3 regions of the Nocardia sp. NPDC101769 genome follow, and region 1 is predicted to be linked to each of the others. Evidence: riboswitches for the same ligand, from Rfam matches in the RefSeq annotation. Region 1 holds a riboswitch; each other region holds the start of a gene.
The links. A riboswitch is a leader RNA that binds a small molecule or an ion and turns the genes downstream of it on or off. The one in region 1 is predicted to bind magnesium.

Region 1 (10,091 bases):
GGATTCCGATGCGCGCTGGCAGCACTTCAGCCCCGCGACCAACGAGGAGGTCACCACCATTGCCGACGCCTCGGCCGCCGATGTCGACCGGGCCGTCAGCGCGGCGCGGCGAGCCTTCGACGAGGGCCCGTGGCCGCGGCTGCGGGCCAAGGAGCGCAAGGCGATTCTCGAACCCCTGGTGCGATTGCTGCGCGAGGCTTCACCACGGATGAGCAGGATCCAGACGCTCGAGAACGGTATGCCGATCTCCTTCACCACCCAGTACCGGCTCTCGGCCGGGGTCGCCGCGGATGTGTTCGATCACCACCTCGGCTGGATCGACAAGCTCGGCGGGGAGACCTATCCGCAGTACACCGAGCGGAGTGACCTGCAGTACCTGAGTTTCCGCGAACCGGTCGGCGTTGTCGGGGCCATCGTGCCCTGGAATGCGCCGGTGCTGCAGCTTGCCAACAAGGTCGCGCCCGCGCTGGCCGCCGGCTGCACGGTGGTGCTCAAACCTTCCGAATACGCGAGCCTCAGCAGCCTCGCGATCACCGAACTGATCGACCAATTGGATTTGCCGCCTGGCGTTTTCAATCTCGTCACCGGCGTCGGGACCAAGTCCGGCGAGGCGCTGATCACCCATCCCGGCGTCGACAAGGTCAGCTTCACCGGCAGTCGCGGGGTCGGCGGACGCATCCTCGAGGCCAGCGGGCGGGACATCAAACGCGTCACCCTGGAACTCGGCGGCAAGAGCCCCAGCCTGGTCTTCCCCGACGCGGACGTCCGCGAGGCCGGGAAGACGGTGATGCGCATGATCGCGCTGGGCATGTCCGGACAGCAGTGCACCGCGCAGACCCGGGCCCTCGTGCACGTCGACTGCTATGACGAATTCCTCGACGGCGCACGGGAGATCGCGGCATCGGTGCGGTACGGCGACCCATTCGACCCCGCCACGAACGCATCACCGCTGATCAACAAACAGCAGCTGGTGAAGGTGCTGGACTACGTCGAGTCCGGCACCGCGGACGGCGCGCACCTGCTGCTCGGCGGGGATCGGCCGGGCGATGCGCTGAGTACCGGCAACTACCTGAACCCGACCATCTTCACCCAGGTCGACAATCGCATGCGGCTGGCACAGGAGGAGATCTTCGGGCCGGTGCTGGCCGTCATCCCGTTCACCGACGAGGACGAGGCGGTCCGCATCGCCAACGACACCGAATACGGCCTGGCCGCAGGCATTTACACCGCCGACATCGGGCGCGCCTTCCGGCTGGCCCGCCGCATCCGCGCCGGAGCGGTGGGCATCAACGGCTACACCTTCATGCCCAATGCCCCGATCGGCGGGTACAAGACCTCGGGGTTGGGTCGGGAGGGCGGGCGCACCGCGCTGGAGGCCTACACCGAGCAGAAGACCGTCATGATCGAGACGGGCGCTTGATCACTCGACCACCGCTCGGCCGCACCGAGATGACCGCGCTCGTCGTCGACTATCTCGAACTGCTGTGGAACCGGGGCCGTGCCGATCTGGCCTATCGCTTCGTCGCCGACGATCTGATCGAGCACGGTCCGAGCCTGCCCGACGGCCGCCGGGCATTGATCGAGCTGATCCGCGGTGTGCGGCAGCGGTTTCCGCACGCCCGGTTCGAACTGCGCCGTATCGCCGCCACCGGGGATCTGGTGTTCGCGCACAGCCTCTTCACCACCGGACCGGGGGATCGCGGCACGGTGGTCATGGATGTCTTCCGCATCCAGGGTGACCTGATCGTCGAGCACTGGCAGGTACGCGAACGGGTGCCTGCTGTTGTCGTCGGCGGCCACCCCGTCGTGTGAATTCCGTTCGACAGCGGCGACGGATTCCAGTGATCATGGGCGGGAGGTCATGTGGAGGTGTCCTGTCGTGCAGGTGAGGGTTCTGGGCCCGGTCTCGGTGATCGCGGCCGACGGGCACGAGTTCGCGATCATCGGGCCACGGTTGCGAACCTTGTTGGCACTGCTCGCGCTTCGCGCCGGGACGGCGGTTCCGGCCGGGCTGCTGATCGACGGGATCTGGGACGGGGATCCGCCGGCGCGAGTCGAGAATGCGTTACAGGCCCTGGTGAGCCGATTGCGTGCGGCAGTCGGCTCACCTCGCGTGGTGAAGGACGGAGCGGGCTATCTACTGGCGGTCGAACCGGACGCGGTCGACGCGTGCCGGTTCGACCGGCTGCTCGGTGAGGCTCGGCGACTGGGATCGGCCGGGCGGCACGAGCCCGCCGTCCGCGCGGTGGATCTGGCTCTGGCACAGTGGCGTTCGGACGCGCTCGGAGGTGTGGTCGACTCGGCCGACATGTGCTCGACGGTCACCGAGCTGACCGAGCGGCGACTGGCGGCGATCGAGCTGCGCGCCGATCTCCTGCTCATGCTGGGCCGGGCCGGCGAGGCCCTGGCCGAACTCGCGCAACACTGCACGGCGCACCCCTTCCGGGAAACCCTGGCCGCCCGGCGCATCACCGCACTCGCGGCCGCGGGCCGGAAATCGGAAGCCTTCGACGTCTACCGGCACACGGCCGAATCGGTGCGCCGTGAACTCGGCGCCGAACCCGGCCCGGCGTTGCAGGCGGCACTGACCTCGATCGACGCGGCTGCGACTGCGGAATCGGACCTCCCGCATTATCCGACCCCGGCCGGACCGAGGCCGGTAGCACGGGACTCGACACGGACACAACAGGATTCGGTGCGATCGGTGCCGGAATCCGCAGTCGGATCGCAGGCATCATCAGCGGGAGCACCCCTCGTGCGGGGGCGGGGCGTGCCGCGACGCTGGACCAGCTTCGTCGACCGGGAACGCGATCTCGATCAGCTCACCCGGATGCTGCGCGACTCCGCGCTGGTGACACTGACCGGCACGGGCGGCGTCGGCAAGACCAGGCTGGCGACGGAACTCGCCGCGGTCCAGTCGGATTGGCTCGACGGCTGCGTTTTCGCCGACCTCGCGGGCGTCGCACCCCAGCGCGCGGACGACGCGTCGACGCCGACCGCGGTTCCGGCCGTCCTGCTGTCCGCCCTGGGCCTCGGCGGATCCATCGACGACGCCGACTGGCGCGTGGTGCTGCACCGATCCATGGGGCACGGCCGAATGCTGGTGATCCTGGACAATTGTGAGCACGTGATCGACGCGGCCGCCGAGTTGGCCGCGTACCTGCTGTGCCACTTCCCCCAGCTGACCGTGTTGGCCACCAGCCGCGAGCCGCTCGGCATCGACGGCGAAAAGTTATACCCGGTAAGGGCTTTGGCGGTACCGAAGCCCGGAGCGTCGGTGGAGATCGCCGCCGAATCCGCCGCCGTCCAGCTATTCGTGGACCGCGCCCGCGCGGTGCGACCGGACTTCCGGCTGACCGACTCCGACTGCGCCGATATCGTTACCGTCGTGTGCTGTCTCGACGGGCTGCCGCTGGCGATCGAACTCGCCGCCGCCCGCCTGCACGCCCTGCCGGTACGTCATCTGGCCGACCGGCTGTCCCACCGATTCAGTCTCTTGGACTCGGCCAGTCGCAACGTATCAGCCCGGCATCGCACGCTGCATGCCGTGGTGTCCTGGAGCTGGAACCTGCTCAGCGGTGGAGAGGTCGAATTGGCGCGCAGGCTGGCCGTCTTCGCGGATGGCGCCGCACTCGACGCCGTCCTCGCGGTATGCGGCGGCGAGGACACCGCGGATACCCTCACTGCGCTGGTCGCCAAGTCCATCGTCGAGTTCGACGGCGCGCGATACCGGATGGTGGAAACGATTCGCGCCTACGCCGCATCGGAATTGGACGCGGCCGGCGAGAGCGGGCGACTGGCGAACGCCCACGCCGACCATTTCCTCGCTCTCGTGCGGGACGCGGCACCGCGGTTGCTCGATGCGCGGCAGCAGGAGGCGACGCGCCTGCTCACCATCGAACACGCCAACTGCCAGGCCGCCCTGGAATGGGCGGTGCGCACCGGGGACGGCGAGCGTGCGGTCGGTCTGTACGGCGGCCTGATCTGGCATTGGCTGCTGTGCGGGCTCCGCGGCGATGCCCTGGCCTGGCAACCGCGTGTGCTGGCGCTGTTCAGTGCGGGTCCGCCGCCGGACCGCGCCGCGGATTTTCTCGCCGTCCGCTACGCCCACCAGCTGCCCGCGTACCACGAGCCGTTGTGGCGGGGCCAAATACCCGATCGCTCGGGCGAATTCGATGAACTCGTGCGGACCGCCATGGGCGAGTCCCGGCCGCCGCATCCGATCTTCGTGCTGCTGCTGGCACTTCGCGACCGGCACCGTGGTGCCGGCGAGCTGTTGAACCAGTGCCTGGCCGCCGACGACACCTGGTTGCGCGGCAATGCGCTGGTACTACGGGCACTGGACGAAATCGGTGGTGACACAGAGTCGTTCGAGCGCTGCGTGGCCGACCTCGAAGCGGCCATCCGCATTCTGGAGCGTCTGGGCGAGCCGCGAGGGGTGAGTCGGGCGCTGCTGCACCTGGCCCACCACAGGATCGAATCGTCGGGACTCGCCGCGGGTGCTCCCCTCATCGCCCGGGCCGCCGAACTGCTGACCCCGGGTCTGGGGGCCGAGGAGGCCGTGGGCGTGCTGCGCCGCGCCGCGCAGTTGCATCTGCGGGAGAACGACGTGGACGGCGGCGCCTCCTACCTCGCGTCCGCCCGGAGGTGGGGGAATACCCAGGTGCCCGAGGGAACGGCGCAGTGGCTGGGCGTCGCCGAGGCCGATCTGGCGCTGCGGCAAGGCGAACCGGGCACGGCGATCGAGCTGTACGGACGATTGTTCGGCGACGACGGTCCGCTGCGGGCCGATCGCAGTCCCGCCCCGGCATTGGCCATCGACGAGATTCTGGGACGCACACACTACGCGATCGCACTGGTCGGAACGGGCCGAATCGGCACCGCGACAAGGCAACTCGAGATCGCTCGCGACATCGCCGGCACCGCCGCACCGCGATTGCTCCCCGCCGTCGCCGTCGGCTGTGCGCTGGCCGCCCTCGCCATCGGCGCACCCGAACCAGCCGCGCGCCTGCTGGGAGCCATCGACCAAGTGGACGGTCGCATCACGAACGGCAATCCAGGTCCCGACGTACGGCAGGCGGTCACCCTCGCCCGGAAAGCCCTGGGGCAGCACCGATTCGCCTCTGCCCTGAACGAAGGCCGACACACCCCCTGCGACCAGATCGATGTCCTGTTCGAGCACGCCCTGTACCAGCGCGCTGTCAGCTGACGCCAGCGTCGCGTCAGCGCCGCGCGGAACCGTTGCGAGCATGGCGAACACCACCTCCCCATCCGACACGAGCAGGTGGAAGTAATGGCATCTCCCATCGCTTCCACTCACGAATCCACCGGCGCCGGAACTCCGATCCGCAATTGGCTGTCCGTAGCAGCAGTATCCACCGCCACCTTCGCGATGGTCACCGTGGAGGCCATGCCGGTCGGCCTGCTCACCCCCATCGGTCACACCTTCGACGTCTCTCCCGGCGCGGTCGCATTGACGATCACGCTGCCCGGACTCATGGCTGCGGCGGCCGCGTCCACCCTGCCCGTCGCGATCGGAGGATCGGACCGGCGTACGGTCCTGCTCGGGCTGATCGGGCTCATGCTGGCCGCGACAGCGGTCTCGGCGCTGGCGCCGGACTTCGCGATCCTGCTCGCCGCACGTGCCGTCGCCGGCATCGCCATCGGCGGCTTCTGGGCACTGGCCGCCTCGTGCGCGGTCAGATTGGTTCCCGCGCACCACATTCCACGAGCGATATCGCTCGCATTCGGCGGTGCGACAGCGGCCAACGTGCTGGGAGTGCCTGCCGCGACGCTGATCGGCAATCTGAGCGGCTGGCGCGTCGCCTTCGCCGCACTGGCCGGATTCGGCGCGGTGGTCGCCCTCGCGCTGCGGCTGCTGCTACCGCCCCTGCCCGCCACCGAGGTGGTCCGCCCCCGCGCCCTGGCGCGGCAGTTGCGCACACCGGCCGTCCGCGCCGGAGTCATCGCCACCTTCCTTCTCGTGGGCGGGCATTGGGCGGCATTCACCTTCGTCCGGCCCATGCTGCAGGACATCTCCGGTCTGGGCGCCGCGGCAATCGGGCCCGCGCAGCTGGCCTTCGGCCTGGCGGGCGTGGCCGGAACCTTCGCGGGCGGCGCCGCCGCCGGCCGCGACCCGCGGCGCGCCCTGGTCGTCGCCGCCGCGCTGCTGGCGGCGACACTCGCGCTCTTCCCACTCATCGCGACCACACCCGTCATCGGCATCATGGCACTGCTGGTGTGGGGCACGGCATTCGGCGCGATTCCGGTCGGCGTGCAGACCTGGATCCTGCAGGCCGCCCCCGATCATCCCGAGGCCGCGACCGCGCTCAATACCGCCATGTACAACCTGGCCGTCGCCGTCGGCGCGCTCACCGGCGGCGTGATCGTCAGCTTCACATCGGTGACCGGCGTCCTCGTCACCGGCGCGCTGCTCGGCGTGACCGCCATCGCCGCGGTCGTACTCGGCGGTCGGCAACTGGCACGGCGTGCCGGTGCCCTATCAGCGGCGTCCGTCGCAGTCGAAGAATGAGAATTGTGATCGTCGGAGTCACCGCATAGCCAGGTACGGCGGGGTGGTCGACAGCGCCACCCCCCACCGGCGACGCGGGCCCCGGATGCCGCGGCCATGGACGCTGACGGTTCGCTGTGGGGCACGATCACACCGGTCGCCGTCCTCCCGCTCGAACAGGGGTCTCACCACGCCGACCAACGTCGGCGACACATCTGAAATGTGCGATCGACGGTCCGGTGCGCCGCTGTGACATAGCGCTCGCCGATATGCGAATAGCGGTTTTGACTTTTACCGAGTCTTTAACTAGGTTCCCTGTTGCACCTCGATAGGCGAGGCTCCTGCACGAACACAGGCCACTGATCTGACGACGTCGAGAGACGCCCAAGGTTAGGACAGATTTCTCCGGATCAAGGGGTAATCCAAAGTGGCTTTCCGATTCGGAACACGTCGTGCAGTGCCAAAACTCTGACGAGAGGGGTGTGCGTCCGCCTCGAGAGTTCCGGGCGACCTCCCCCCGTGCGTTGACGAATCGCGTTCTACCAGTGAGGAGGTCGGGTAGCAAGATGGCACCCGATGATGACCCGGGATCTCCGGGCCGGCCCCTCCGCCTCGGTCCGGGCCGCTAGCCAGCACACCAACACCGCGTCGATATCTCGACGCACGTAATTCTCCGATATCACGATGCCGCCCGCGCGGCACCGGACTATTCGCATGCACATTTTACGAATGAATTCGGAGATTCGCATATATGTCCGACCCGTCGGCGCCACCGTGCCGGACGGTATTCGATGCTGCCCGGAAACCGATGCGGGCAGCGATATCCCGAGGGGAAACATCCCGATGAGAATTCGCTTGCTCGCCTTCGCCACCGCGGCGATCACCACCGCCGGACTGGTCGCCCCGGCCGCCGTTTCGGCCGCGGCACCCGGATCGGACGTCCGGCTCGCCGACGCCGTGACAGTTCAGGCCGTGTCCGGCGACGCCCGGATCGTGGACCGATCGGTGGTGCTGCGCACCGACCTCGGCACGCTCCGAACCACTACCGACCAGCTGCAGATCCTCGACCCGCAGGGCGTGGTGGTGGGGGTTATCCCGCTGACCATCACGAAGCAGGACACGACGTACCCGATCGACGCCCGCATCGACGGCGACAGCGCCACCCTCACCCCGCGCCCGGATCGGGCCCGACCGGTCGGCACCGAGGAACGACGCATCGCCGCGGAGCTGTACGCCGCCGCGGAGGCGCAAGCCGAAGGCCCTGCGGCACAGCAGATCGCCGATCCCGACAGCTTCGAGGATCGGATGAATGCCGTCTTCCAGAATGTCAACAATGAGCTCACCGTGGCCCTGGCGGTGGGCACGCTGCTGGGTGCCGTCATCGGCGCGCCGCTGGGCTGCGTCCTGCTGGGCGCGGGCCAGGGTCTCGCGGTCGGCGCATTGACGTTGGGCACGTTGGCGATTCCCGGCGCCGTCACCGGCTGTCTGGAGGGCGCGGTGGCCGGGGCCGGGATAGGCGTCGTGGTTTTCAACCTGCTCGTCGGCGCACCGGCGGTGCTGGCCTCGGCCGTGCACGCCTTCAACGTCATGACCGCACCGCCCGCGGTCGCCGCCGAATCGACCAACTGAGTTGCGACGACGCCGCTCGGAGCGAGGTGAACAGCAATGACTCTTGAATTGGCAATTCCGGACCGGCCCAAGACGACTCCCGAGGTGCCGCGGGCACGCGGGCGGCTCCGAGCGGTGGACTACCTGATCATCGGCGCGGGTGTGCTGCTGATCCTGCTGGTGCTGCGGCTGTTTCGGGACATGTCGGTGCCCTGGACGCCGGATACCGGAACCGAGACCGTATCAACCGATCCCGCGAACCTACCCTATTACGCGGCCCGCACCACGCTACGTATGTTCATCGGCCTGGCGGCGTCCATCCTCTTCACACTGATCGTCGGCCAGTGGGCGGCGCGCTCGCGCCGGGCCGAGAAGGTGTTCATCCCGGCGCTCGACGTGCTGCAGTCGGTGCCGGTGCTGGCCCTGGTCTCGATCACGGTCACCGCGTTCGTGGGCCTGTTCCACGGCTCGTATCTGGGCGCGGAGGCGGCGTGCATCTTCGCCATCTTCACCGCGCAGGCCTGGAACATGACCTTCGCCTATTACCAGGCGTTGCGCAATATGCCCCGGGAGCTGGATGATTCGGCCCGCATGATGCGGCTCACCCGCTGGCAGCGGCTGTGGCAGCTGGAGGTGCCGACGGCCATGGTGCCGATGATCTGGAACGGCATGATGAGCTTCGGCGGCGCGTGGTTCATGCTCGCGGCCTCGGAGGTCATCACGGTATCCGGCCGGGACGAGGCGCTGCCCGGCATGGGTAGTTTCATCGCGGCGGCCACCTCCGAGGCCGAGGTCGGCAACCTCGTGGTGGGTGCGCTGGTCATGGTGCTCACCATCGTCTTGGTGAACGTGGTGTTCTGGCGGCCGCTCACGGCGTGGTCGGAGCGATTCCGGGTGGAGCACACCGAAAGTGCACAGGCCCCACGGAGTCTCGTGCTCGACCTGCTGCGGCGCAGCACGGTCCCGGGTCGGCTGGCTCGGGTGCTACGGCCGGTCGGCGAGCGGGTCGATCGCCTCATGCGCGTCTTCGGGCGCAGCACCCGTTCCGCCTACGACGAGCGCGCGGGCAGCCGCATCGGCGATGTGCTCTTCTTCGGACTGCTCTTCGCCGCGCTCGCCTGGAGCACCTGGGCACTCGCCTCCTACTTCGAAAGAACCGTGGGACTGGCCGAATTCGGGCCGACCTCGCTCATGGGGCTGGCCAGCCTCGGCCGCGTGATAGTGCTGCTGGTGGTCTCCACCATCGTGTGGGTGCCGGTCGGCGTGTGGATCGGGATGAATCCGCGCATCTGCCGGTTCGCTCAGCCGGTGGTGCAGGTACTGGCCAGTTTCCCGGCCCAGTTCTTGTTCATCTTCGTCATCGCGGCGCTCACCTACACCGGCATCTCACTGAATATCGGCGGCATCGCGCTGATGGCACTGGGTGCGCAGTGGTACGTGCTGTTCAATGTGATCGCGGCGGCCGGGCAGATCCCGACGGACCTGCGCGAGGCCATGGACGATCTCGGCGTGCACGGCGTGCAGCGCTGGAAGTCGTTGATACTGCCCGCGATCGCCCCCGGATATGTGGTCGGCGCGATCACCGCGTTCGGCGGCGCGTGGAACGCCACCCTGGTCGGCGAGGTCGTGGAGGCCGGGAACACCCATATGGAGGCCTACGGCCTGGGCGCGTACATCACCAATGCCACCACCGACGACGTCTTCGCCAAGGTGCTGCTCGGCACCGTGGTGATGAGCGTGGTCACGGTGGCCATCAACCGCCTGTTGTGGCGACGCCTGCAGCGCACCGCCGAACGGCGATTCTCGCTGAGCTGAAACATTTTTCGAAAGGAGGACACACCGTGTCGACCCCCATCATCACCGTCGATCGTGTCACCAAGAACTTCACCAACCCCTCCGGCGAGCAGCTGCCGGTGCTCTCGGATGTCTGCCTCGAGCTGCACGAGGGCGAAATCGTCGCGCTGCTGGGTAA
Region 2 (10,091 bases), on a different contig from region 1:
GAACTGGCGGCACGGGCCGACATGGCGCTGGCGGACCGCTACGACGTCCTCACCTTCCACCTGCGCCCCGACCCGCTGGTCATGGTGGCCGACACCATGGTCACCCGCCGCCGAATCCGGCAGTTCCAGCAGGCACTCGACGCGCTGCTCGGGACGACGGTCCTCAACACCTTCGACGGATCGAACGGAATCGCCCTGCTGCCCAGTAGATCTCGTCCGGTCCCCGTCGGCACCGGTCCCTTCGAGCGCCTGGCGGCGAGCCTCGCCGAACAGTTCGGCGTCGACGTCTTCCTCGCCGAATGTCGGGGCATCGACCGTTCCGACCTGCCCGGTGCGGCGCGGCAGACCACCGATCTGGCCGAACTCGCCCGCCTGCTCGGCCGCCCCACCGGCGCCTATCGCCTCGACGATCTACTGCTCGAATATCAGCTCACCCGCCCCGGCCCCGCCCGAGACCGCCTGGCCGAACGCATTGCCCCGATCCTGCGCCACCCTCACCTCTTCGAAACCCTCGACGCCCACATCCGGCACGGCTCCGCTGACCGCAAGGCCGCCGCCGCGGTGGTTCACGTCCACCCCAACACCTTCAGCTACCGCCTCCGCCGTGTCGCCGAACTGACCGGCCTGGATCCCAGCGACCCCAACGATTCCCGGCTGCTCGCCGCCGCCCTCACCATCCACCACCTCTACCCGGCTCCCGTCGTTCCGGATCCCGGTGACGGAGCGGCTGTGTGACGAAATGTGCGATGAGCGGGCCGAAACATCGGCATCCACCGCCGGGCGATCCGACGGCGGGCCGATCAGCCGGCCAACATCGCACCGGCCAGGGCGACGCCGGTTACCCACACGGTGGACAGGGCGGCCAGGATCAGCGGGCGCGGGCCCACGCGGCGGAGGGCGGTGATGCGGACGCCTGTGCCGAGGGCGAACATGGCGGCGGTGAGCAGGCCGGTCTGCACGAGTTTCGCGGGCGCGAGGATCGCGGTGGGCAGGAGGCCGGTGGTGCGGATGGCCGCGCAGACCAGGAATGCGATCACGAACAGTGGGATCAGTGGGGCGTTGCGAGTTCCGGCGCCGGCGGGGTCCCGGCGGCGCGCCTGCCAGCCGACGATCGCCAGCACCGGGGCCAGCAGCACCACGCGAGCGAGTTTGACGACGACAGCGACGGTGAGCGCGGCGCCGCCGATCGCACCGCCGGTCGCGACGACCTGAGCCACCTCGTGGACCGCGCCGCCGGCCCACATGCCGCTGGTACGCGAATCCAGCCCGAACATGTTCGACGCCATCGGGATTACGCCGATCAGCAGGGTGCCGAATACCACGACCAGCGCGATCGTGGTCACCAGCTCCTCGTCCTCGGCGTCGATCACGCCGTCGACCGCGGCCGCCGCGGCAGCGCCACAGATGGAGAAGCCGCAGGCGATCAGCAACCGCTGGGTCCAGCTGAGCCCCAACATGCGGCCCATCAGCATGGTGCCGCCGATACCGAGCGCGACGATCGCGATCACCACCACGATGGCGGCCGGTCCCAATCCGAGAATGTCACTGAAGGTCAGCTGCAGACCGAGCAGCGCGACGCCGACCCGCAGCAGCCGCTTGGCCGAGAACTGCAGACCGGGCTGCAAGAGTTGCGGCAGCGCAACGATATTCGCCAGCACGGCACCGATCACGATCGCGATCAGCAACGGACTGACGGTCGGTAGCCACCGGCCGATCAGCATCACCAGCACCACGACCACCGCCGTCAATGCGAGTCCGGGCCAGCACTCTCGCATGTCGGCGACAGCCGCGGTGCGGGCGCGACCGGGGAACTGTGTGGCAGGCGGCTCGGCGAAACCGTCCGCGGGCCCTGGAGAGGGCGGGGAGTCCGGGTGGGCCATGGTTCCCAGATTGCCGGTGGCCGGCGTCGGCCGGAAGCCGTCACATTGGCATCACCACATATCAGGGTGATATGGGATGACGGATTCTCATATGATTCATACATGGCTGATGCTCGCCCTGACCTGGGTCTGCTCGAATTACTGGTTGCCGTCGACGATCACGGCAGCCTGGGCGCTGCGGCCCGGGCGGTGGGGATGGCGCAGCCGAACGCCAGCCGGGCGGTGCGGCAGTGGGAGCAGCGCGTCGGGCTGGCCCTGATCGAGCGGAGCCCGCGCGGGTCGACGCTGACAGCAGCCGGCACAGTAGTCGTGCACTGGGCCCGGGAAGTTCTGGCGGACGTGGATCGGCTGCTCGACGCCGCCGCGGCGCTGCGCACCGATCGCGACGCCGAACTCAGGATCACCGCCAGCATGACCGTCGCCGAATGCCTGCTCCCGGCCTGGCTCGGCGACTTCCATCGTTCCCACCCGGACATCAAAGTCCAACTGCAGGTGCGGAATTCGCGACAGGTTTTCGACCGGCTGGTGGCCGGGGAGTGCGATCTCGGGTTCGTCGAGAGCCCGTCGGTTCCCGACCGTTTGCACAGCGCGACGGTCGCCCACGATCGCCTGATCGTGGTCGTCCACCCCACCCATCCATGGACCCGGCGCCGGCGTGCGCTCACCATCGCGGAACTGGCCGCGACTCCACTGCTGGTCCGCGAACCCGGTTCCGGCACCCGCAGCACCGTCGATGTCGCCCTCGCCGAATTCCCGCGCGCCGAACCGCTTCTCGAAATGGGCAGCGCCGCCGCCATCCGCACGAGCGTCTCGAGCGGCGTCGGCCCCGCCGTGGTCAGCACCCTCGCGGTCGCGGATCAACTCGACCGTGGCGAACTCGTCGCCGTCCCCGTCGAGGGCCTCGACCTCCCCCGCACCCTGCGCGCCGCCTGGCGGCCACCCCGCAAACTCTCCGGCCCCGCGGGCCAATTGGTCTCCGAGATCATCCGAATGCCGATCGAACGGCGGAATGGGTTGCACACCAACGGATCCCCTACCGGGCGACGGCGAGGATGAGGGAAGTCCGGCGAAGGCAGGTCGGTGACGGCCGGGCTGATCACACCCGGCCGAACGCGTGTGGCATCAGAGCGTGGCTGCCATCTGCTGCGCGGTGGCCGCGTGCCCGTACTGATTCGGATGGAATTGCGCGCCTTCGCCATTGTCGACCGAGGTGCCGTTGACCCAGCGGTCCGGGATCGCCTCGCAGACATCGTGACCGTTGTAGATCTCGTAGGTGCTGAAGTACTCGGTGCCGGCCTGGGAACGCAGCATGGTGTTCAATCCGCCGACGACGGTGTCACGCGCCCAGTCGACATCGGCGGGCAGCACCGGCTGCCGCCCGGCGCACAGGGCCGCGTTATCGGGCAGGATGTGCGGGTAACCGACCAGGACGACCCGCGCCTGCGGGGCTCGGGTCTTGATATCGGACACCAGTTTCGCGACCTTGGCCGAGGCCTGCGACAGCCGGGTCGGCATCGAGGCGTCGTACTTGTTCTTGCACCCCAGCAGCGCCTCGGCACTACCGCTGGCGATTCCCGTTCCGACATTCTGCAGTACGGCGCTGCCCGTCCCGGAACCCGTGCCGAGGGTTCCCGCCGTCACGCAGTCCTTCACGATGTCGGTGAAGCCGATGTCATTGCCGCCGACGCCCAGAGTGACCAGATTGGTGTCGGCGGTGACGGCGGAGAGCTGGGTGCTGGTCACCGAGTCGGTCGTCGCGCCGCCACACGTGACATCGGTGAGGCTGTAACCGCGTGCCGCCGCGAACAGGTGGGCGTAGTTGCGATCGGAGCGTGAGCAGGTCTTGTCGAGGATGTTGGAGATCCCGACTCCCGCCGCATACGAATCCCCCAGCGCCACATACTTCGTGCCGGCGTCGGCGGTGGCGGGGGCGATGCTGACGAGGGTCCCGGCGGCGACGATCGCAACAGTGGACAGGCAGTGCTTCAGATTCACGATATAGGTCCTCGCGGTCGGGCTCGGGCGAATAGCCACAGACGGTACGAGATGACCTGGCAACCAATAGGTCAAACGACCGAATCGTTATCCCCGGTTCAGTTCGTGGAGGCGCGGAAGGCGTGCCTTTCGGCGAAGGCCCCCAGGCCGACCACGCGGTGGGCGTTGGCCAGGGCGGTGATGGTGCAGACGCCCAGGGAGGCCGGTGCGGTCGTGGAGGGTGGCCGGCGACGCGGTCAGGAGGACGACACCGGACAGCGATACGTTCCCGTCTACGGCGGTCTGCGACGATCCGAAGGGTCCTGGTCCGCCGTGTCCCGCCAGCGCGGAGACGCGTTGGCCGGTAGGCTCTAGCGGTCCGCTCGTCCGATCTGAAGGGACCGGCACCAATGGCAACTGGCACTGTGAAGTTTTTCAACGCCGACAAAGGCTTCGGGTTCATCACGCAGGACGAGGGTGGACCGGACGTATTCGTCCACTTCAGCGCGATCCAGTCCACCGGCTATAAATCGCTGCAGGAGAACGACCGCGTCGAGTACGACGTGGTGCAGGGCGCGAAGGGACCACAGGCGGAAAACGTCGTCGTGCAGGGACATTAGTTCTCGGCCGCGAACGGTGCGCTCGAGGTCGTCCAGGGCTCATCGCCCGAGCCCGAACATGAATCAAGCCCCCGACCCAGGTGGTCGAAGGCCCACACGGTGTTTGGACGACGCGGAGGAACTCAACTCGGCCCCCAGCTATAGATCCAGGGGCTTCCCCGCGTCGCAGCAAACACCATAACGACGCCCACACCCGCCCGCCACCACATTATGTCGACCCTCACACCTACAGCTGGCCCGTCGGGTGCCGGCTGGGGGATTTCGCGGTGCCTGCGGGGGGTAAATGTGACCAAGTCCAACAACGTCGAACGATCGTCTACGGCAGCTCGGATCCGCTGTACGCGAGTCGCGCACGCGGTGCCGGACATCCGTCACGAATTCCGATGCCCCAATAGGGTTGCGGATATGACAGAGGCACGAGTGTGGTCGGTAACCACGACGACGCCAACCGAGGAAGACGCACAGAATATCGCTCGCACGGTGGTGGCCGAACGTCTCGCCGCCGGCGCTGAGGTGACCGGACCAGCGATGTCGGTGTTCTGGCATCTGGACCAGCTCGGCGAGGGCCAGGAATGGCGAGTGACACTGAAGACGGCAGCAGCGGTCAGGGACAAGCTCGCTGGGCGAATCCTCGAGCTGCACCCATGGGCCGGTGGGCCGGAGATCATCGCAACACCCGTCGAGTGGGCGATCGACGGCTACGTGAAATGGGTCGAAAAGATCACAGCTGCACCGGAATAGGGTGCCCGCGCGCCAGCTGCCCTCAGCTGGCGCGTCGCATGGAGTTGACCGCTCGACCCGGAGACCGGGCGCGATCCTCACGCAATGCCCATGCGATATCCGACACCCCGGACATTGAGGACCCAGTCACTGGACCCCAGCTTGCTTCGAATGGTGCAGACATGGGTGTCGACCGTCCTACGCGACCAGGAGTTGTCCCAGATCTCCTGCATGATCCGCTCACGTGGCACCACCGCGCCCGCGTTCGAGGCCAGCAGATACAGCAGGTCGAATTCCTTGAAGGTCAGCTCGATTCGCCTCTCGTAGAGTCTGACCTGCCTCGATGCGTCATCGATGTGCAGCGGGCCGTACTCGATGGCACCGGTCGAGCGCGCGGACAGCTCGCTGCTCCGGATGGCCGCCTCGATCCGAGCCATCAGCTCACCGATGTGATACGGCTTCACCACATAGTCATCGGCGCCCGCCTCCAGCGTGAGCACGGGGTCGAGTTCGGACTCCCGAGCCGTAGCCACGACGATCGGAACGGTGCTGAGCTCCCGGATCGAGCGCACCACATTCAGCCCGCCCCTGTCCCTCCGGTCGATATCGAGCAGCACAACATCCGCGGGTTCGTGCGAATCCGCAGCCCGCGCACCGGTTTCGGCTCTCCGGGAGCTGCCCTTCCATGCCAGCGCCCGGCTCAGTTCCGCCAGATCGGCGTTCTTGCTTTCCACGATCAACACCCGCCGACCCCCGAAAGACCCGGTACCGCCGATCGAAATGATCGGTAGTCGATCGACGATGCGGGATACCGCAGCCGACTGCCCCATTGGAACTAGCTCTCCTCATGAGAATTGGATAACTCGAATTGGGCATACGAAATCCCGGATCGGTTGCGACACAGCGCAATCCGGTCCAGAACCCACCGTGTCGGCTATGCGGCGACGGTGTCCGACTCGGCCCGTTCGGGCATCAGGGCGGCGGTGCGCTCCCACGGTGCGGGCCGGGGGAAGTAGTGCTCGAGGAAGCACCGCACTCGCGACGCGCGGTGAGATTCCTCGACCTCGGGGAAGCTGCTGTCGTTGAGGCAGAAGAAGTCGGCGTCGCGGCGAACCGACAGGATTCCGAGCTGGTCGAGACCGTCGAAGGTCGTGGTGTCGACGTAGCGCACCCAAGCGGTTTCGTGCCGGACCGCCCGGCCGGTCAGCAGGGCGTAGTAGTGGTAGAGGGAGTTGGTCACGGAGATGTCGGTGGCCGAGCGGAAAGGGCTGGCCTGTGTCCTGGCGAAGTCCTCGGCGAACTCCCGCTCCATTTCCAGTAGTACGCTGCGGCGCAGCGGTGTGGGCGCGTGTTCCAGGTGGCGGGTGATCACGTGCCCGAATCGATGCCGCAGCAGCGCCCGGTTCACCCGCGCTCCGTTCTCGAATCCGCTGCGCTGCTCGGTATTCGGTCCGGTGCCGATCCGGAGATCGGATTCGATGAACCGGCTGATGCCCCCGGAGGTGAAGAACATCTCCGGCGCGACGGGACGGCCGAAGAACATGTCGTCGTTGGCGTAGATGAAATGCTCGCTCAGCCCGGGAATGTGCTGCAGCTGCGTCTCGATGGCGTGCGAGTTGAAGGTCGGCAGACTGTTCGGGTCCGAGAAGTGTTCCGCCGCACGGACAATCGTCACCTTCGGATCGTCGGCGAGCCAGTTGGGCGGAGTCGAGTCTGTGGCGATGAAGATCCGGTGCACCCACGGCGCGTATTCGTGCACCGACCGCAACGCGAAACGCAGCTCATCGATCTGGCGGGTGCGCGCCGGAGCGGCGTCGCCCTCGCCGAGGCTGACGCCGACCGCGGCGGCGGCGCGGCGCGCGGCCAGTGCCGGGTCATTGCCGTCGACCCAGGAGAACACGATGTCGATGGGGAATCCGATGTCGCCCGCATGCGGTTCGAACATCCCCTCCAGGGACACCCAGTCGCTGCCGTACCGCTGGATCTGCGCAAGTTCCAGGTCTGCGGCCGGAAAGCTGGTGCGGGTCAACGCATTCGGGCGAGGGCAGCGCACCTCCTCGTCGCCGAACTCCCAGAATTCGACATCAATGGAGCCCGGGCCCCCGTCGGCCCGCAACAACGGGGCGACCAGTCCCCGGAACTGCTCGCCCAGTGCCAGCGCGGGCTCGCCGTCCGCCGTCCTGATCAGCAGGAACCGAATATTGTTCGCGAGCAGTACGCCACGAGTGAGCAGCAGATTCTCCACCGCGGTCCGCTCGGTGCCGCCTCCGGCCACCGGAACGCATGTCATCAGGTTCTTCATTCGTCACACCTACCTACGGACTCAACAGGTCTCAGGGAACGCACGAAGGAGTGTCTGCGCGAAAGACTTCAGATGTCGCGCGCAACCCCACACGTTGAGCTTCGGCACTGAACGACGTATCCCTGCCGGAGATCCGGCGGGAAGCCACTTGGGATCAGCCCTTAATCCGGGAAGATCTGTCCTGAGCTTGGGCGTCTCTCGACGTCGTGAGATCAGTGGCCTGTGTTCGAAAAGGAGCCTCACCTAACGAGGTGCAGCACCGACTATAGCCGCAGCCTCGAACACTTGCCCCTGGTAACCGTTGTCACACCGGGCCCGGTTGACTCCGGCCATCGAGTGATGACAAGCTGACGGCCGCAATCAGCACCTCGCTAGGCGAGGCTCCTGTATGAACACAGGCCACTGATCCGACGACGTCGAGAGACGCCCAGGATCAGGACAGGTTTCCCCGGATTAAGGGGTAACCCCAGGTGGCTTCCCGCCCAAAGGGATACGTCGTGCAGTGCCGAAGCTCTGACGAGAGGGGTGCGCGTCGGTGGCATCGGGCCGCCGACAACTCCTCGTGTGCCCCGTGCAGCCATACCAGGCCCAGGCCCCGAGGAGGTGAGGACGACGGCCATGACTTCCACCGATGGTCCGTATCCAAGTCCTTCCGAATCAGGGCAACGCCATCCGGCACCCAGCCACGGGTAGGCCGGCCAGCAGAGTCCGATTCGACTCTTCCCTGCGCGCTGCCCTGCGGCACAAGAATCCCGATTTCGAATCTCGAAAGTCTTACCGATGCGGAAAACCCCCGCCGGCGCGGTCGTGCGCCGCGAAAGCTCATTCCGACCGTGGCGGCTGGGCGCCGCAACCGGCCTGCTCGCCTTCGCCGTGATCCAAGCGGCCCCCCTCGACGCGTCGGCCGCGCCCGTGAGCCCGGCCCGACCCGCCCTACCGCCGACGGAACTGGCCGAGCGGATGCGGTCCGCGATCCAGGACGCCTCCCCCGGCACCGAGGTCGGCATCGACGTCATCGACACCGCCACCGGCGCCACGCTCGCCGAACTCGACACCGATCAGCAGTTCTACACCGCGTCGGTGGTCAAACTGCTGATTGCAATCGACGCACTGCACAGACAAGTCTGGCAAGCGGATTCGGCCACCTCGACCATGCTCGACCGAATGCTGTCCGCCAGCGACGACGACATCGCCGATCAACTGTGGTGCGACAACGGCGGCACCGCGATTGTGAGCCGGATGATCGATTTGATCGGGCTCACCGGTACCCGGCCACCGAACGACCCCTCCGAATGGGGCGAAACCCTCACCACGCCAAGGGACGTCGTCAGCGTCTACCGCTACCTGAGCACTGCGGTCCCCGCACCGGCCCGCGAGGTCATCATGAACGGATTGCGCAACGCCAGCCGTATCGCCGCCGACGGCACCGACCAATACTTCGGCATCCCAGACGCTTTTCCCCGCGCACCCCGGGCGATCAAGCAGGGCTGGATGGCGCTCGATACCTCGACGACCATGAACACCAGCGGCCTCGTCGGCACCGGATCCGACCACCTGCTGCGCTTCACGATCGTGGTGCTGACCACCCAACCCGCGGGGATCAGCTGGACCGCAGGCGGTTCGGCGCTCACGGCCGGCCTGACCGTGTTGCACGATGCCACGACACCGTCGGCGGAGCGCGATTCATCGTGACCCTTCCTTACATCCACAGCCGCGCTCGGAACGGGGTCCATGACCTCCGATATCCGGGGCTGTCCTGCGAAAACGGCCATCCCACCGGATAATCGAGGCGTGTCCGACACCGCCGGGTCGGGTCGGCGCCCCGCGGGTGTCGCCCTGCTCATCCTTTCCGTCCTGCTCGGTACCGTCACATGGCTACTGCTTCGGCAAAGTATGTATGTAGCCCATGACATCCCCTGGAACTGCGACAGCGAAGGCTGTGGCACCAACGACTTTCGGATCCGGTACCTCATCGGCGGCATTGCCGCCGATGTGGCCCTCGTCGGTTCCTCCTGGCTGATCCTGCGCATGGCCGGATTCGGCAGCGCACTCGCCCTGTGTGGCTTCGCCTTCGTGAGCGGCTGGCACGCGGCGATCGCCGAAGGCGCGATACCGCTCGAGCGGGACGCCACGGCCATCACCATCTGGACGGTCATCGGCTGGGTCGGTGTCGGCGTCGCCGCCCTGGGCCTGCTCTACGACCTGGCCATGACCGGGACGGTGGCCCGCCTGCTCGGCCATCCGTCGGTCCCGGCCCGCCTGACTCGGTTCGAGACCGTGGACAACCACGGCACGGCACTGATGACCTTCACCGACTCCGACGGCTTCGACCACACCCGCCGGGTCAGGGCAGGTATGTCATGGCTGTATCTCCCGGTCCGCGCCGTCTACCGCCGTTCCGACCCGACCCGCAACCAGCTGGCCGTTCCCTGGTACCGCCCGGTGCGCAGGACCACAACGATCAGCGAGGGCTCGCAAGCCGAAAGGCTCGACCAACTCGAACGCCTCGCCGCTATGCACCGCGAGGGTCTGCTCACCGACCTGGAATTCCAGCGCGCGAAAGACACCCTGCTGGATCCCTGACCCCGGCTGCGA
Region 3 (10,091 bases), on a different contig from region 1:
TGCGGTATGCCAGGTGGGCAAGCTGGAGTTCAGCGGCTTCTTCGCGTGGCTGGCCTGGCTGGGCCTGCACCTGTGGTATCTGGTCGGCTTCCGCAGCCGTTTCGTCACCGTGCTCGAGTGGTTCGTCTCCTTCCTGGGCCGCCACCGCGGTCAGATGGCCGCCACCGAGCAGTGGGTGTTCGCGCGGCTGGCGCTCGAGGCCCTCGACGATCCGGTCGAGGCGCGTCAGCTCGCCAAACAGATCGGCGGCGAAAGCACTTCGGGCAATGGCAAATCCGTGGCGAATGCGGAAACGGGGAAATCCTCGCAGCAGCGCGCGGGCTGACAGTATTTCTCCCATGGGGCCCGATAGGGGCCTGACCGGGCTGTGTGTCCCGACCAATCCGGCGCACCGCCGGATCCGAATGTTCGACATTCGTTGATATTTCGGAAGAAAGGTCCACCCATGGGCAAACGCCAACAGGTCGATTCTGTTTCGCCACGGCGACGACGTCCGGGTTCACTGGCGGTCGCGAGTGCGCTGCCGCTGGTCGCCGCCCTCGCCGCGGCCGGAACCAGTGCGGCGGAACCGGTTTCGTCCGATGAGTCCCAACCGGCCGTGGTCGACAACCAGCCCGCCACCACCCGGCCGGGCCGCACCACCGCGCAGCCGGGCATGGTCGTGGACACCCCGTTCGGCCAGTTCGTCGTGCCGGTGCCGCAGGCCATGGCCGACGGCGCGCACACCTACCTCGACGCCACCGTCGGCGCCATCGCGGGCCTGCCGGCCGGCTGGGTCTTCGGCCCGGCCGCGGGCGCGACCGTCGCCGCCTCCATCATCGCGGTGCCCGCCGCGACCATCGGCGCGGCCGTGGGCGCGGTGAACGGCTACCTGGCCCCGGGGGCGCCGGCCGATCAGTCGGCGAGCGGAATCGACGACTTCGCACCCGTCGGCGGAACAATCGCGGACGAGTCGGCAACCCAGGAGTAAGTGCGGATCTACTGAGGCCGGAATCCCTGAACTGGGATTCCGGCCTCTTTCATGGCATTTCGCGAACACATCGGCGATTTCCCAGTTACGGCAACGATTTCCGGTTGTCCACCTTGTCACCAATCCAGGCGACCGGCGGGGTCGAATGTCGAGCGTCGATGTACCCGCGGATGTTCTGCCTGAACAGAAAGGTTCTGCATGGCCGGAGGTAAGCACCGAGCACTCAACCCCCACCGGAACAAGGTAGGCAATGTGGTTGCGGCGGGAGCGGTTCCACTAGTCCTGGCGATCGCCGGACCGGGCAGTGCGAACGCGGCACCGGCCGCCGCCGCAGGCGTCGCGGTCGGCGTGGTCAACGCTCCACCGCGCGTCGTCGGCGACTGACCCTCGCCGCCGAAGCAACTCTCTCGAGCACCGCTGTGCTCGCGGTGGGAACCGGCGGTGAGGTCCGGTTCCCACCGGCGCCCGCCGCCCCGATACGGGCCACGCCTTGCGGCCCCCGGCGAAATCCCTCGCACCCGCGAGGGATTCCGCTGGCCTCAGCAGCTACATTCCCGGCCGCCGCTGCCGCCTTCTCGGTCAGTAGGGAATGGGTTTGTTCGCCTCGGCCCAGCCGCGCTCGACATGGCTGCCGGGCGGGGGCGGGAACAGTCCACCGATCATCCAGGTGTCCCGGGGTACCTCGTTGATATTGAACTCGAGATGCAGCCCGCGATCGTGGGTGTACGGGGCGATGAGGTCGTGCAGGCGCTCGCTCATCCGCTTGCGCAGGTCGGGGTCGTCGAGTTGGCGTGCCAGGTGGTCGACGGTGATCCGCACCGCGGGGATCGATACGCCGCCGACGTAGAAGGAGTCGGCCGGGACCTCGTGGAAGAGCACCACCGCGTAGAACTCCGGCAGCCCGAAGTGCGCGTAGTAGGCGGTGATGTCCTTGGCGAAATTCTGTTTGTCCTCGGCCGTGAGAGTGTCGGCGGGGTGATAGATGTGCCACAGCGGCATGATGAACTCCCTTGAAAGAGACGGATTTTCAGCGACCGAACGACAACACGAGACCCTCGACCGGCCCCGACAGCGCGGCCTTCACCTGCCGGGTGAAGTCGTCCACGAGCACCTCGGTCGCCCCCTGCTCCAGCCCGTCGGCGACCGCCGCCGCCACCTCGGCCGGGCTGATCTTCGGCGCCGCGATGGCCTTCACCATGTCGGTGTCGGCGAACCCGAGATGCACACCGACCACCTGCGTACCCTGCCCCGCCAATTCGATCCGCAGGGAATTGGTGATCGACCACAGCGCGGCCTTGGACGCGCCGTACGCCGCCGCCCCCGAACTCCAGGACAGCACCGAGTGGATATCCACCAGCGCCCCGCCACCGTTCGCGGCAAGGATCGGCGCGAATGCCCGCGCGATCCGCAGCGGCCCGAAGACGTTCGTCTCGAACGTCTCCACCACATCCGCCATCTCGGTCCGCAACAGCGGAGCCGGCCGCAGCACCCCGGCATTGTTCACCACAATGCTCACATCGCCCGCCCGCGCGGCCACCGCGGCAACCGAATCCGGGTCGGTGACCTCCAGCTCGAGCGGCACGACCCGCGGATCGTCACTCGACTCCGGCTTGCGCGCGCTCACGTACACCTTCGCCGCACCCCGCTCCAGAAACTCCTGCGCGAACGCACGGCCCAGCCCACGCTGCCCGCCCGTCACCAGGACATTCGCACCCTCGATGGTCGTCATATCCGCCTCCTTGATTCGTCGCCGATCATCTGACTATATCTAACTATAGTCAACATGTGCGAGCGGCGGCAGGCTACGGATCTGCCGTCGTAGCTGTCAGCGGATTCCGGCCGTGGCGGTCGAGGCCCTGTCCGACGAGGCGTAACTCCGCAGCAACACCTCCCTGATTCGCGCGGTGTACCGATCCGCGTTGCTTTTCCGCGATTGATACCGGGCCCCTCGAGGTCGGGAGAGCGGCGGCGCAGATTGGCGTGTGCGGGAAGGGGATTTCGTCGTCGACGACCGGATGGTGCTCATTTCCGGACTGTGTGCTGAGGTGCCCCGGACTCCGGCTCCGGCGTCCGGGGCAGCGAGAAGACGAATGTCGTTCCACCGCCGGGAGTGTCCTCGACGGTCAGTTCGCCGTCGAGGGCGCGGGTGAATCCTTGGGCGATGGCCAGGTCGAGGCCCAGCCCGCGAGCACGACTGCCGTTGGTGGTGTGCTGCTGGGAAGGTTCGAAAGTTTGCCTGCGATATTCGGGCGGGATTCCGGGGCCCTGGTCGATAACGCGCACTTCCACCCGGTCGCCGCTGACACCGCCCTGGACTCGGACGGTATGGCCGGGCGGCGACCAGGTTTGGGCATCGACCATGACATTGGTGATGGCGCGCTCCAGCAACCGGGCATCGGTGCGGACCGCAGGCAGCTCGCGGGCTTCGATGGCGATGGCCGAGCCGGCGTTGGTCAGACCGTTGACCGCGCGGCGGAGCACATCGGTGATGTCGGTGTCGGTCATGGTCAGCGGGAGTGCGCCGGCCTGTAATCGGCTCATGTCCGATAGATTTGCGACCACGTGGGTGAGTCGGTCGACCTCTGTGTCGATGGTCCGGTGGACCTCCATGGTGCTGTCGCGATCCCCCGCCGTTTCGGGGGAGAGCAAACTCGTGGCCGCGGCTTTGATGGTGTCGAGCGGCGTGCACAGATCGCGCGAGACCGCCTCGAGCAGTCTGGCGCGCAGTGCGTTGGACTCGGCGAGCGCGGCGGCGCCGGACGCTTCGCCCTCCAATCGGACCCGTTCGAGCGCCAGCCGCAGCTGGGTGACGAAGGGTCCGAGCAGCCGGGCATCCTCTCCGCTGAGCGTGGGTCCGGACAGGGTGAGCACCGCCCCGCCGCCCAGCTCGGCGGCGAATCGCGCTTCCTTGGGTTCTTGCGGGGGATCGCTGCCATCGGTGACGAGCGGGTGCCAGGAGTTGTTGTCGCGCACCAGCACCGCCGCGTTGTCGGCGCCGAAGGTGCGGCGCAGATCGGCCAGCAAGTCGGGCAGTGCGCGGGCGCCGGCATCGACGGTCTGCCCGGCCAGTCGCACGAGCGTCTCCGCTTCGGCGCGGGCGCGGGCAGCCTGCAGAGTTTGCCGGGCGAGACGGTCTACCAGCACGCTGACGACGGCGACCACGGCCAGGAACACGATCAGTGCCGCGATATCGGTGGTATCGGCGATGTAGAGGCTGTAGACGGGCTCGGTGAAGAAGAAATCCGCTGCGAGCCAAGCGATTACGGCAGCTGTCAGTCCCGGGCGCCAGCCGCCGAGCACGGTGACCGCGACCACTGCGAGCAGCAGACACAGCAGCGCGCCGGGCAGGCCCATCACGGTCCGCAACGGCGACAACGCGGTCGCCAGGGCGGCGATTCCGGCCGTGCCCAGGGCCCACGCCAGCCGCCTGCGGTGCGGTGGCATGCGGACCGGATGGCCTGGGTGCGCAGCCTTGGGTAGCGAGGGCGGTTCGCGTGCGGGGGTCGCGATGATGTGCACGTCGATCGGCCCTGCCCGACGCAGCACCTCGTATGTGATCGATCCGTGCAGCCACCGGCGCAGCCAGCCCCTCCGGCTGCGCGCCAGCACCAGCTGGGTGGCGTTTTCTGTGGCCGCGAAGGCGAGCAGTGCGCTGGGCACGTCGTTGCCGGTGATCTCGGTGAAGCTGCCGCCCAGGTCGGCGGTGAGGGCCCGCAGGTGATCGAGTGCCGGCGGTCGCGCCTGGATGGTGGCGTCCAGTTCGCGTACGTGCACGGCCAGCAGTTCGCCGCGCAGCCGGGCGGCCATACGCGCGCCGCGGCGCACCAGCGGTTCGTCGTCCGGGTGGCCGGTGACCGCGACCAATACCCGTTCCCGGGTCTCCCAGGGCTGGGTGATGCCGTGCCGGAGGCGGTAGTCGTCGAGGCCTTCCTCGACCCGGTCGGCCACCCACAGCAGCGCCAGTTCCCGTAGCGCGGCCAGATTACCGATGCGGAAGTAGTTGCCGAGGGCCGCGTCGATCCGTGAGGGCGGATAGATGTTGCCGTGAATCATCCTGCGCTGCAGGGCTTCCGGGGTCATGTCCACGAGTTCGATCTGTTCGGCGGCACGCACGACGGCGTCGGGCACGGTTTCGCGCTGGGTGATTCCGGTGACCTGCGCGACCACATCGTTGAGGCTCTCCAAGTGCTGGATGTTGAGCGTGGAGACTACGGTGATCCCGGCGGCGAGCATTTCCTCGATGTCCTGCCAGCGTTTGGCATTGCGGCTGCCGGGTGCGTTGGTGTGGGCGAGTTCGTCGACGAGGGCGACGGCCGGACGCCGGGCCAGTACCGCGTCGATGTCCATTTCTTCGACGGTCATTCCACGGTGCGTGCAGATCCGCCGCGGAATGACCGGCAGATCCTGGATCTGGTCGGCGGTACGGGCGCGGCCGTGCGTTTCCACGAAGCCGATCACCACGTCGGTCCCACGTCCTCGGCGCCGACGGCCCTCCTCGAGCATCGAGTAGGTCTTCCCAACCCCCGGTGCGGCTCCCAGGTAAATGCGGAGGTTACCGCGCGCGGTAGCCATAGCTCCATGGTGCCCGTCGACGGCGGTGGCCGCGTCGAATAGATCGCGGGCCTGGTCGTAGGCCGGTCGAGTCAGCCCGGTGTCCGGGCAGACGTTGCGCTCGGGAAGGTGCTTGCCAGGCCCGAGGCGTAGGGAGTCGCGCCTGTAGGACCGATTACGACCCGTACTGTTCGAGGTGGTGGGTCAGTAGTCCGGTCAGAGTTTCCGTCGACGGTGTTCCAGGATCCGCCGAGCAGGACCGTGTTGTGAGGGTCGAGGGCTGCCAGGGCGATCCAGCGCCTCGATAGCGGTGTTCGAGCGCGGTCAGCACACCGTCCTTGGAAGTGTTGGTCGGTGCCGTAGGCGGCGATGCGGCTGGTGTCGCGCGATCCGGTCATGATGACCTCCCGGGCCGCTGCGGAGACCGCCGCGGTGATCTAGCGGTAGATGGTCACGACATCCTTTGGGGTGGTGCGGGTTTCGCCCCATTGGTCCGGGCCGTTCGATGGTCGGGACGTCGATGAGCCGATGCCCGAGGATGTCCGCCTTCAGCAGCACCCGCCCTCGCGGCGTTCGAACGCGTGCAGGTCTAATCTTGTTGACCGACAATATGATTCGATCCGCACCGAACCGGCGGCCACGGCCACACCACGCACCGCAGCCGGTGCTATCACTCGAATTCTGGCCGAACCACGGGTATCGGACAGACGAAGCAACGCTTTTCATCGCAAATGTCCGAATTGACGAATGACTCGTTCGGTGTCAAGCTTTGCGCCGTAATACAGCACCTCGCTAGGCGAGGCTCCTGTACGAACACAGGCCACTGATCCGACGACGTCGAGAGACGCCCAGGCTCAGGACAGGTTTCCCCGGATTAAGGGGTAACCCCAGGTGGCTTCCCGCGTAGTGGGATACGTCGTGCAGTGCCGAAGCTCTGACGAGAGGGGTGCTCGCCCTCCGGTCTTCCGCCGGGGCGACTCCTCGTGTGCACCCGTGCTCAGCGCCCTCGTGCGCTCCGGCCGCAAGGAGGTGAGGACGACCCATGGCCCCCGGCGATAGTCCGTATCCGAGTCATCCGTTCCACTCACCCGTTTGCGGGTGGAAACGCGCCACACGACTCTGACGTTTCACCACATCTGACGCGACGCGTATTCCCTTGCGCGGACGTGTAATTCGTGCTGGCCTTTTCACCCCCATTCGAATTCACCGTCCCCAGAATTTCGAAGGTTTATCTCGATGAGGAAGATCACCGCTTACACCGTTGCCGCCGCCGTCACCCTCGGTGTGGTCGGCTGCAACGCCCAGGACGCCAGTGCCGATGCCCCCGCCGCAACCTCGGCGGCTCCCGGCATCCACTGGGACACCAAGATCGACGGCGCTTCGGTGGTGCTGAAGACCGACGCGGGCTCGCTGACCACCCAGGACGGCCAGTTCCAGGTGCGTGACAACAACGGTGGCCTGGTCACCCAGTTCCCGCTCAGCTGGCTGGACAACGCGGGCGCGCACCCGATCGCTGCCCAGATCGACGGCAACACCGCCACTTTCACCCCGAACATGGACCCGGCCGCCGTCGTCCCGGCCCCGGCCCTCCCCGCCCCCGCGCTGAGGGACGTCGCCAACCAGGCCGACCAGGACGCCGCCTTCTCCGCCGCCGTCAACCAGTTCGGCATCGTCACCTCGATGGGCACCATGCTCGGCACCCTCATCGGTGGCGTCGCGGGTTGTGCGATCGGCGCCGCGGGCGGCGCGATCGCCGGTGTCGTGGTGATGTCGGTGCCGACCGGCATCGCGGGCTGTGTCGCCGGCGCGGCCATCGGCATCCCACTGGGCGCGGCTGCCGGTCTGGTGCTGACCGGTGTGCCCGCCGCGATCGCGGTCGGCGTCGGCCTGGCCCAGCGCCTGACCGCGCCGGACTCCACCCCGGCCGCCAGCGCGGCCACACCGGCTCCCGCCGACCCGGCCGCTGCCCCGGCCGCGTAGGCGGGCCCGGTTGTGCCGCTGAAAGCCACACCGGCACAACCGGATCCCATAGAAACGCGATCGGTAGCACTTGACTTGCGACTGGCGAAAGGGTCAAACTCGTTGAGTCAGCACCTCGCTAGGCGAGGCTCCTGTACGAACACAGGCCACTGATCCGACGACGTCGAGAGACGCCCAGGCTCAGGACAGGTTTCCCCGGATTAAGGGGTAACCCCAGGTGGCTTCCCGCGTAGTGGGATACGTCGTGCAGTGCCGAAGCTCTGACGAGAGGGGTGCTCGCCCACAGGATTTCCCTGGGGCTTTCCCCTTGTTCTGGCGCGACGAATAGTGACGTCCGCGTACGTCCCGGCTGCAAGGAGGTGAGGGACGAGCAATGAAGTCCGGCGATAGTCCGTACCCGAGTCCGGTTCGAAAATCTGTTTCGTTCCCAGCTTGCTGCGGCCCCGTGAACGCCTGACACCGCAGAAATCCGAGCATCGACCAGGTTCGGCGTGAACGCGCCTGAATGAGGGGGTCGATGCGGATTCCGCATGCCCTGCGCGCCTCGCAGGGCCCGTCAGCGTGCCGGGAGATATTGCAGCAGCGAGCTTTTCGCCAAGGAGCAATGTCATGGCCGTGATCGCTTTCCCGACCCACGACACCATCTCGCCGACCGCCACGGTGAGCGAATTCTTCCGCCGGTTCCGCACCAAGGTCCGGCTGACCGATCAGGAGCGTGCCCACATGCAAGCGGCCCGGCCCCGGGCCGCCCTCTACACCGCCTCTCTCGGCGGCCACCCCTACCACTGGTAGCGGGTCGCGAGCGGCGGCGGAACCCCTCGGCCGCCGCTCGCATTCCTAAACTTGCAGTACTGCAACATGATTCAGAGAGGGAGAAAACGGTCATGGCCTTCTTCTCCGACGGCGCGAACCGCCGTAACACCACCACCGTCGCCGACGTATCCACCCCGGGTGCGGTCATGGACAGCGCCCACGTCGGCGACATCCAGGGCGCGCTGGGCACCATCGGCCAGCACGACACCCTCGAAGGCCGCACCCGCTGGCAGCGTTTCCGCATGCTGCTCGCGGTCATCGGCCCCGGACTGATCGTCATGGTCGGCGACAACGATGCCGGCGGCGTCGCCACCTACGCCCAGGCCGGACAGAACTACGGCATGGCGCTGGTCTGGACCCTGGCACTGCTGATTCCCGTGCTGTATGTGAATCAGGAGATGGTGGTCCGCCTCGGCGCGGTCGCCGGAGTCGGCCACGCCCGGCTGATCTTCTCCCGGTTCGGAAAGTTCTGGGGCGCTTTCAGTGTCGGTGACCTGTTCATCGTCAACGCGCTCACCATCGTCACCGAATTCATCGGTGTCTCGCTGGCGCTCAACTACTTCGGGCTGCCCAAGGGCATCTCGGTGCCGTTGGCGGCGGTGCTGCTGTTCGGGGTGGTCGCGGGTGGCTCGTTCCGGCGTTGGGAGCGTTTCCTGTTCGCGCTCATCGCCGTGAACATCGTGCTGTTCCCGCTCGCGTTCATGGTGCACCCGAGCATCACCACGACCGCCAAGGGCATCATCCCGTCCTTCCCCGGCGGGCTGGATTCGACGCTGCTGCTGCTCATCGTCGCCATCGTCGGCACCACCGTCGCGCCCTGGCAGCTGTTCTTCCAGCAGTCCAACATCGTCGACAAGCGCATCACCCCGCGGTGGATCCGCTACGAGCGCATCGACCTGTGGGTCGGCATCGCGATCGTCATGATCGGCGCCGTGGCCATCATGGCCGCCGCGGCGTTCGGCCTGGGCAGCGACGCCGTCGGCAACTTCACCGACGCGGGCGCCGTCGCCCAGGGGCTGCACGACAACATGGGCAAGACCGTGGGCGCGCTGTTCGCGATCCTGCTGCTGGACGCCTCGCTGATCGGCGCGAACGCGGTCGGGCTGGCCACCACCTACGCCCTCGGCGACACCCTCGGCAGAAGGCACTCGCTGCACTGGAAGATCAGTGAAGCGCCGGTGTTCTACGCCGGGTACGCCGTGCTGCTCGCCATCGCCGCGGCGGTGTCCTTCAGCCCGGACCACGTGCTGGGTCTGCTGACCCAGGGTGTGCAGGCCCTCGCCGGCGTGCTGCTGCCCTCGGCCACCGTGTTCCTGGTCCTGCTGTGCAACGACAAGGCGGTCCTCGGCCCGTGGGTGAACACCCTGCGTCAGAACATCGTCGCCGGAATCATCGTCTGGTCGCTGGTGCTGCTGTCGCTGGCGCTCACCGCGGCCACCTTCTTCCCCGACCTGTCCACCAAGACCCTCGAAATCGGCTTCGGCGTCGGCGCTCTCATCGGCGTTCTCGGCGGTGCCGTCATCCTGGCGGCGCACGGCCGCTCCGGTCGCAAGGCCACCGAGCGCACCGCGGCCGAACTCGGCGGTCTGGACCCGGACCAGATCGAGGAACTCGACTCGACCCCGCTGTCGCGGGCCGAGCGCAAGGCCATCCGTGACGCCGACCGCGACTCCTGGCGCACTCCCGCGCTGGACACTCTGGAGCGGCCCGCGTTCTCCCCGGCGCGGATGGCGGGCATGATCGCCCTACGCGGCTATCTGCTCATCGCGGTTGCGCT

Region 2: it holds a riboswitch for magnesium, as region 1 does, so the genes downstream of both, ACIRRA_RS14995 (stealth conserved region 3 domain-containing protein) here and ACIRRA_RS03715 (hypothetical protein) in region 1, are expected to answer to the same signal.
Region 3: it holds a riboswitch for magnesium, as region 1 does, so the genes downstream of both, ACIRRA_RS22125 (hypothetical protein) here and ACIRRA_RS03715 (hypothetical protein) in region 1, are expected to answer to the same signal.

What each region holds. Positions count from the first base shown of each region.
Region 1 is NZ_JBIWMX010000002.1:166,822-176,912, forward strand. It holds gene ACIRRA_RS03695 (aldehyde dehydrogenase family protein) at 1-1,420, shown strand, start outside; gene ACIRRA_RS03700 (nuclear transport factor 2 family protein) at 1,417-1,812, shown strand; gene ACIRRA_RS03705 (AfsR/SARP family transcriptional regulator) at 1,880-5,209, shown strand; gene ACIRRA_RS03710 (MFS transporter) at 5,294-6,532, shown strand; M-box (ykoK) riboswitch at 6,829-6,998, shown strand; gene ACIRRA_RS03715 (hypothetical protein) at 7,355-8,140, shown strand; gene ACIRRA_RS03720 (ABC transporter permease) at 8,177-9,934, shown strand; gene ACIRRA_RS03725 (nitrate/sulfonate/bicarbonate ABC transporter ATP-binding protein) at 9,961-10,091, shown strand, end outside.
Region 2 is NZ_JBIWMX010000007.1:258,115-268,205, forward strand. It holds gene ACIRRA_RS14960 (PucR family transcriptional regulator) at 1-735, shown strand, start outside; gene ACIRRA_RS14965 (YeiH family protein) at 801-1,775, opposite strand; gene ACIRRA_RS14970 (LysR family transcriptional regulator) at 1,983-2,936, shown strand; gene ACIRRA_RS14975 (SGNH/GDSL hydrolase family protein) at 3,003-3,875, opposite strand; gene ACIRRA_RS14980 (cold-shock protein) at 4,265-4,474, shown strand; gene cutA (divalent-cation tolerance protein CutA) at 4,760-5,215, shown strand; gene ACIRRA_RS14990 (response regulator transcription factor) at 5,293-5,928, opposite strand; gene ACIRRA_RS14995 (stealth conserved region 3 domain-containing protein) at 6,129-7,496, opposite strand; M-box (ykoK) riboswitch at 7,576-7,754, opposite strand; M-box (ykoK) riboswitch at 7,857-8,028, shown strand; gene ACIRRA_RS15000 (hypothetical protein) at 8,277-9,188, shown strand; gene ACIRRA_RS15005 (SHOCT domain-containing protein) at 9,288-10,079, shown strand.
Region 3 is NZ_JBIWMX010000014.1:46,504-56,594, forward strand. It holds gene ACIRRA_RS22095 (NAD(P)/FAD-dependent oxidoreductase) at 1-325, shown strand, start outside; gene ACIRRA_RS22100 (hypothetical protein) at 446-970, shown strand; gene ACIRRA_RS22105 (hypothetical protein) at 1,223-1,354, shown strand; gene ACIRRA_RS22110 (tautomerase family protein) at 1,550-1,969, opposite strand; gene ACIRRA_RS22115 (SDR family oxidoreductase) at 1,998-2,699, opposite strand; gene ACIRRA_RS22120 (DUF4118 domain-containing protein) at 2,993-5,542, opposite strand; M-box (ykoK) riboswitch at 6,303-6,474, shown strand; gene ACIRRA_RS22125 (hypothetical protein) at 6,758-7,501, shown strand; M-box (ykoK) riboswitch at 7,609-7,780, shown strand; gene ACIRRA_RS22130 (hypothetical protein) at 8,111-8,293, shown strand; gene ACIRRA_RS22135 (NRAMP family divalent metal transporter) at 8,386-10,091, shown strand, end outside.